2 regions of the Paenibacillus sp. P22 genome follow, and region 1 is predicted to be linked to the other one. Evidence: a T-box and tRNA genes for the amino acid it is inferred to sense, from the RefSeq annotation. Region 1 holds a T-box; the other holds one or more tRNA genes.

Evidence for each region. A T-box is a leader RNA that pairs with one kind of tRNA and senses whether it is charged. The one in region 1 lies ahead of leuS (leucine--tRNA ligase), so its partner is inferred to be a tRNA-Leu.
Region 2: it encodes a tRNA-Leu, which carries the amino acid that the T-box ahead of leuS (leucine--tRNA ligase) is inferred to sense. The anticodon was not compared.

What each region holds. Positions count from the first base shown of each region.
Region 1 covers NZ_CBRA020000195.1:24,524-27,922, forward strand. Annotated here, with positions in the region: gene BN871_RS22290 (GNAT family N-acetyltransferase) at 1-149, shown strand, start outside; gene BN871_RS22295 (hypothetical protein) at 261-932, shown strand; gene BN871_RS22300 (3-ketoacyl-ACP reductase) at 1,008-1,730, opposite strand; T-box leader at 1,913-2,154, shown strand; gene leuS (leucine--tRNA ligase) at 2,223-3,399, shown strand, end outside.
Region 2 covers NZ_CBRA020000076.1:4,983-8,381, reverse strand. Annotated here, with positions in the region: gene BN871_RS12175 (sugar ABC transporter permease) at 1-430, opposite strand, end outside; gene BN871_RS27665 (DUF4183 domain-containing protein) at 745-1,647, shown strand; tRNA gene BN871_RS12165 (tRNA-Leu) at 1,850-1,935, opposite strand; tRNA gene BN871_RS12160 (tRNA-Lys) at 1,964-2,039, opposite strand; tRNA gene BN871_RS12155 (tRNA-Glu) at 2,045-2,119, opposite strand; tRNA gene BN871_RS12150 (tRNA-Ser) at 2,305-2,395, opposite strand; tRNA gene BN871_RS12145 (tRNA-Asn) at 2,399-2,474, opposite strand; gene BN871_RS12140 (SprT family protein) at 2,508-2,987, opposite strand; gene BN871_RS12135 (hypothetical protein) at 3,092-3,399, shown strand, end outside.

The sequences.
Region 1 (3,399 bases):
CCGAGCTCGGCATCGCCAAGGTGCTGGTCGTCTGCGACCGCTCCAACGAGGCTTCCGCGCGGACGATCTTGAACAACGGCGGAATCGAGGCTGCTCCGCATACCGAGGAGAACGGGAATGTCGTCCGGAGATTCTGGATCGGCGGCTAGCTTCGTTCTGCGTGGACTTGTTTCTCGGCTAATAGATTGATGCAGGACAACGGCGATCGATAATGAAGAAGGCGGCTGATCAAGCAGATGAAGATGCGGATGAGGATGTCGATGAAGAGGAGAAGAAACCTTCTCCTTTTGCTTGGTTTGGCTGTTCTGCTTGTTTGGAGCTGGAGCGTTTTCGGGCGCGAAGCCGACAGCATGCCGGGCAGGACGGAGGTCATCCGCTCCGATCAGGGAAGCGGGATCGAGCTCCCATTGGATGAGCTGGCGCCGCTGCGGGCTTATCTGGAGGGCGAAGGCGCCGCAGAAGAGGAGCTTGAACGAACGGCCTTCTCCGAGATCGAGACGGGAGAGACCGACCGGCTGGGAGTGGTGAAGTACGGCTGCGGCAATAAATCCTGCTCCCTGCTGCTCGTCCGAAGCGGGGACTCCGGCACTTCCAGCATCGAGCTGCCGAGAGGGCTCTACGTGGACAGCCGCGTTGATCGAGGACGCATTCTGCTTCGTCTTGCCTATCCCGAGGGAAATCGTGTCGTACGCCATCTGATCCTTCCCATCGATTATCGAACGATGACGATGCTTTCTTACGGCGACGAAGGCGATCAGAGGCAGCTCCTTTCGTCCCCTGCATGGCCGGTCATGGACTATGGTTGGGACGGGACGGACCGCATTTGGATTGAAACGGCAGCCGCAGATATCGGGGATTATGAAGAACTGGAGCAATGGTTTGCGAACGAGAATCGAGAACTCCGGATTCGGAAGCTCCATTTGCATTTCTGAAGCCTGCAGCTTCTGAAAGGTCCAAAAAGCCGGCATTCCAAGGGAATGCCGGCTAATCTTAAAGCAATCAAGCAATCAAGGATTGGTCGTCCAAATGCCTGCGGTCTTGATGAACACGCGGTCCGGAAGCTTGAGCGTGGCGACGATCAGCTCGGCGACATCCTCCGGCTGCAGGATGTTGTTATCGCTGTCGTTGCCCTTGAGCAGGCCGTTTGCGGAAGCGAGCGGTGTATTGACCGTGCTTGGCGTCAGCGCCGTGACGCGGATGTTCGACTTGCGGACCTCCTGCATGAGCGCCTCGGTGAAGCCCATGACGGCGAACTTGGAGGCGTTGTAGGCGGAGCCGGTCGCGAAGCCGCGCTCGCCCGCCGTGGAGGCGATGTTGAGAATGGCGCCGCTTTTGCGCTCCAGCATGGAAGGAAGCACGGCATGGGTGACGTAATAGGTTCCGAACAGATTGATGCGGACGATCCGCTCCCATTCGGCCGGATCCATTTCGGCTACCGTGCCGAAGGTGGCGACTCCGGCGTTGTTGATCAGGACGTCGACGCTGCCCAGCTCTTTGGCGAGGCCCTTGGCGGCATCGGCCGCCTCGGCCGCGTCGGAGATGTCGGCGACGGCGTAGTGGACGCTGATGCCGTACTGGGAGGTCAGCTCCTTTGCCAGCGATGCCAGCTCGGACTCGGTGCGCGATATCAGGCCCAGATGGACGCCTTCCTTAGCGAGAGCGATCGCGGAAGCTCGACCGATGCCTTTGCCGGCGCCGGTGATGAGAGCCGTTTTATTTTTCAATTCCAATGGAATCTCTCCTGTCGATGTAGAATGGACTTGCACAGCATTTTATATTATATAGGAAGGCTGGAAGAGGAACAAATGAAGAACTCATGAGCGAGCGCCATGATGCGCCGCAGGATTCGACAGCCGTCGACGGCTTCTTGACTCCCTGTCTGCAATCCACTATAATCGGACTTAAATTAGCCATATTGGCGTTGAAGAGGAGCAGTAAGCCGCATCGCGTGGACTTAGAGAGCCGGCATCAGTTGGTGCAAGCCGGACCCGCAGCGTGCCGAATCTCGCCTCGGAGCCGCAAGGTCAATTCCGGATTCGGAGCAGCCTTGCCGCATGGTCCGCGTTAAGGACTTCATGAGTGGGTGTCCGCGGCAAAGCATGCCGGGCGCCAACTAGGGTGGTACCACGGGAATTCAAACCTCTCGTCCCTAGCGATTAATCGCTGGGACGGGAGGTTTTTTGCGTTTGCGCCCCCGCGACAATGAACAGGAGGCATAGGCCATGAGTCAGGAAAGAATGGAAGGGCAAGGCTACAACCCCCAGAAGCTGGAGCCGAAATGGCAGCAGCATTGGGATGAGCATAAGACGTTCCGCACGACGGAGGACTACGGCAAGCCGAAATTCTACGCGCTCGACATGTTCCCTTATCCATCCGGAGCCGGTCTGCATGTAGGCCATCCGGAAGGGTACACGGCGACCGACATCGTCTCCCGCTACAAGCGGATGAAGGGCTTCAACGTGCTGCACCCGATGGGCTGGGACGCCTTCGGCCTGCCGGCGGAGCAGCATGCTCTCGATACCGGCGAGCATCCCCGCGAGATCACGGTGAAGAACATCAACAACTTCCGCCGCCAGATCAAGTCGCTCGGCTTCTCGTACGACTGGGACCGCGAGATCAGCACGACCGATCCCGACTACTACAAATGGACGCAGTGGATTTTCATCCAGCTGTACAAGAAAGGCCTCGCTTATGTGGCCGAGGTGCCGGTCAACTGGTGTCCGGCGCTGGGCACGGTGCTGGCGAACGAGGAAGTCATCAACGGCCTCAGCGAGCGCGGCAACCATCCGGTTATCCGCAAGCCGATGCGCCAGTGGGTGCTGAGAATCACCGAGTATGCCGAGCGCCTGCTCGAGGATCTCGAGGAGCTGGACTGGTCGGAGAGCATCAAGGACATGCAGCGCAATTGGATCGGCAAGTCCGTAGGCGCGGAGGTGGCGTTTGCGGTCGACGGCTCTGCGGCGGAGATCCAGGTGTTCACGACCCGTCCGGATACGTTGTTCGGCGCGACCTACTGCGTGCTGGCTCCGGAGCATGAGCTGGTAGACTCCATCACTTCCGAGGATCGGAAGGCGGCTGTCGCGGACTACCGCGAGGCGGCTTCCCGCAAGAGCGATCTCGAGCGCACCGATCTGGCCAAGGACAAATCCGGCGTCTTCACGGGAGCTTATGCGATCAATCCGGTCAGCGGAGCCAAGGTTCCGGTCTGGATCGCGGATTATGTCCTGGCCGGCTACGGCACGGGAGCGATCATGGCCGTGCCGGGCCATGACCAGCGCGACTGGGAATTCGCCAAGCAGTTCGGCCTGCCGATCATCGAGGTCGTCCAAGGCGGCAGCGTCGAGGAAGAAGCGTATACAGGCGACGGACCGCATGTGAACTCGGACTTCTTGAACGGCC
Region 2 (3,399 bases), on a different contig from region 1:
ACATGGCAAGTCCCGAGACGATGACCCAGGAAAGGAAATGCGGCAGGTAGCTGATCGTCTGGACGATCCGCTTGAAGTAGCGGCTGCGCACCTCATTGAGCATGAGCGCGAGCAGAATCGGCGCCGGGAAGCAGATGACCAGCTTCAGAAAGCTGATGACGAGCGTATTGCGCATCACCCTGCCGAATACGGGGTCGTTGAAGAAACGCTCGAAATGCTTGAACCCGACCCAGGGACTTCCCGATATGCCTTTGAAAATGTTGTAGTCCTGGAACGCGGTTATGGTTCCGTACATCGGAAGATAGAAGAAGATGACGATGAGGATAAAGGCCGGTATGACCATCAATTGCAGGTCCCACTGGCGCAGAAAGCGAATGATCGCGGGCCGCTCTTTGCGGCGTTGGTGCAGGTCGACTTCCAGTTGTGCCATGTTGTTCCCCCCTGCGTACATTGTACGTTCGGGATGGAAGCCTTTTCTATGGGTTGATTCAACGAAATATGATAGAAATCAATGAAATGTTATTTTACATCACATAATTGACCGAAATTATCATGTTTTAGCATCCCACCTAGAAATGTATGCGCTATCCAATAAAACTGGTTCCGTTTTCATCTGACATCGCTTTTTTTCTTTCTGCGGGAAGGGAAGTAACCTCACATTGCTGCCGTCAGGGAAGATCGGCTTGCCGCGACGAATGCCGTCTCGGTTCCTCTTGCTTCGGCATAAGCTTATGGAGAGGTGGGATGGCTATGCGAACCGGCAAGCGAGGAGGAAAAAAGGACCGCGATGCCTCCAGACAGGCAAAAAGGAAAGGCGTCCGCAAACAGCGGCCCGCTTCTTCAAGCCGCATTCTGAAGGTCAGAAGGATCTATTTCTACGGCTTGTCCGACGGTGTGTGCAGAGACTTCGGTCCGGCCCGCGGAGGCGCAGGCCGAATTCCCGCTCCCAGCCAGGTCAGCTGGTACAACCTCTATGTCAACCAGTCCATCCAGCCGCCGGGCTTGTACCGGATCGGGCCCAACAGCCTCCATCTGCTGAGCCGGGATGTGCCTCCGAGAGGAGCCCCTGTCCTTCTGGAGAGCGTGAGCCTCCTGCTGTCCCGGAAGCTGCGCAAAAGAAAGCGCCGGACAAAGGCCCGCCACGAGCAAATGCCTGTTGCCTCTAAGACAAGTCGCTCATACGCTATCACATCCCAATGGAAAGGAGATGAAGGCGATATGCCTCCGTCCTTGATCAAAGCCTTTTTTGCCGCAAGCAGCGTTGTCAGCGGAACCGTGGATACGGTCACGTCGACCAGCGTCGTCGACGCGGCGACCCGGTTCAATGCCGCCGTCACCGCGCCGATGATCGATGCGGGAGCAGGCACGACGACGATTCCCGCGACAAGCTTCCTTGACGACGCGGGCAATCCCGTGCCCGCGGGAAGCTTGCCTGCCGTCGCCCCCGGCGGCTCCTTCGACGTATACGTCAACGGCATCCTGCAGCAAAGCGAGCTGTCCGCGCCAAGTCCGACCGGACTTGTCTTGGCGACAGCCGATATCCTCCCCGGCACCCCCGTAAACCTGGCCATCCACAATTATGGCGGAACGACCTCCACCAGCACCTCCACCCCCTCGCTGACGGTCACGACGACAATCAGCTCCTGATCTCTGCGCGCACAAAAAAATCAAGCTCGACAATCCTTCCATCAAGCGGCATCCGTGCATGGCCGCCCTGGCGGCGGACCGCCCTTTCACGGGCATGGAAAAGGGGTGCCCCTTGAAACCCGGGCACCCCTTATTTTAGGTCTGGACAATCCATTGACAACGCAAAAAAGCCTTCCGTAAACGGAAGGCGTCATCATCGATATGGTGCGGTAGAGAGGACTCGAACCTCCACGGGCGTACGCCCACTACCCCCTCAAGATAGCGTGTCTGCCATTCCACCACTACCGCACGTATAGGGGAAAAACCTAGGAAAAAATGGTGAGCCATGAAGGACTCGAACCTTCGACACCCTGATTAAAAGTCAGGTGCTCTACCAACTGAGCTAATGGCTCGAATATGGTGACCCGTAGGGGATTCGAACCCCTGTTACCTCCGTGAAAGGGAGGTGTCTTAACCCCTTGACCAACGGGCCATGCAGCTTGTCCTTCAAGGAAGAACTTTTCAAACAACATGAATGAATATATCATACGCGACGATTCCGTGCAAGTCCTTTTTCAAAAAAAGATTTCATCCGGAAAGACGGAAAAAGTTCGCCGGCCGGCTGCCCGGCTCCAAAACAAAAAAAAGACCGGGTACGGTCTCTTCTGTCCAGAAGAATGGCGGAGAGAGAGGGATTCGAACCCTCGCACCACTTACGCAGTCTAACCCCTTAGCAGAGGGTCCCCTTGAGCCACTTGGGTATCTCTCCGAATGGCTCCCCGAACAGGACTCGAACCTGTGACAACTCGATTAACAGTCGAGTGCTCTACCAACTGAGCTATCAGGGAACAATGAAATAAACGGTAACAAAATCTAATTTATCATGCCTCGCTGACGCTGTCAAGCGCTGTCAAAACAAGCTTCCCCCTGCACTTTCCGCATCGATAACGAGCCGGATCCACCTTGCGCTTGCGCTTGTATTCCATGCGGCAGGCGGTGCAGACCAGCTTGTAGCGGAACGGAAGCGGCTTGCGCTGCTCCCTGTCCGGCAGCGGACGGCAATGCCTGGATCCTCCCGAACGAGCGAGCCATTCCTTGAAATCGGCATCGCGATGCCGGTATCCCATCCCGAGCAGATGCAGATGATAATGGCATAGCTCATGCCGGATGATCTTCTCGGTTTCCTCGGGGCCGTAGATCTCCAGCTGCTTTGCGCTGATGTCGATGTTATGCGACTTCAGGAAGTAGCGGCCCCCCGTCGAAGTCAGCCTTCTGTTGAACGTCGCGCGGTGCCGGAACGGAATTCCGAACGCCTCCAGCGATACCCTCTCCACCCATGCTTGCAGCTCCTTATCCTCCATCACCTCTGGACATCCCTCCCTCTTGAATTGTAAAGCCACCTTGGGCTACACTGTCAAGTAGATTGCCGCCCTCCGCGGGCGGGAGAGGAGCAAGAACCCAAGCCATGCCTACCATGAAATATGTATTGTTCCGGCAGGGAGAGCAGCTCTCCATCGTCGAGATGCCCGCAACCCACGCCTACCAGCTGTCCGCCCTCAACCTTCGCCTCCATAAGGAGCTGGACAAGCTTACGGCCGCCAACGTTCCCAGCCTGCCGCATTGCATCGCCGAATTCTCCGAGCTCGAGCTGCATGACGGCGCGGTGCCGGTCCAGTCCGGCATCGACTATCTCAACGAGCTTGTCGAGAGCTTCTTCAACATTGAAGAGAAAGCCTATCCGATCAAGTCCTTGCGGACGGAGATGGTCGCGCT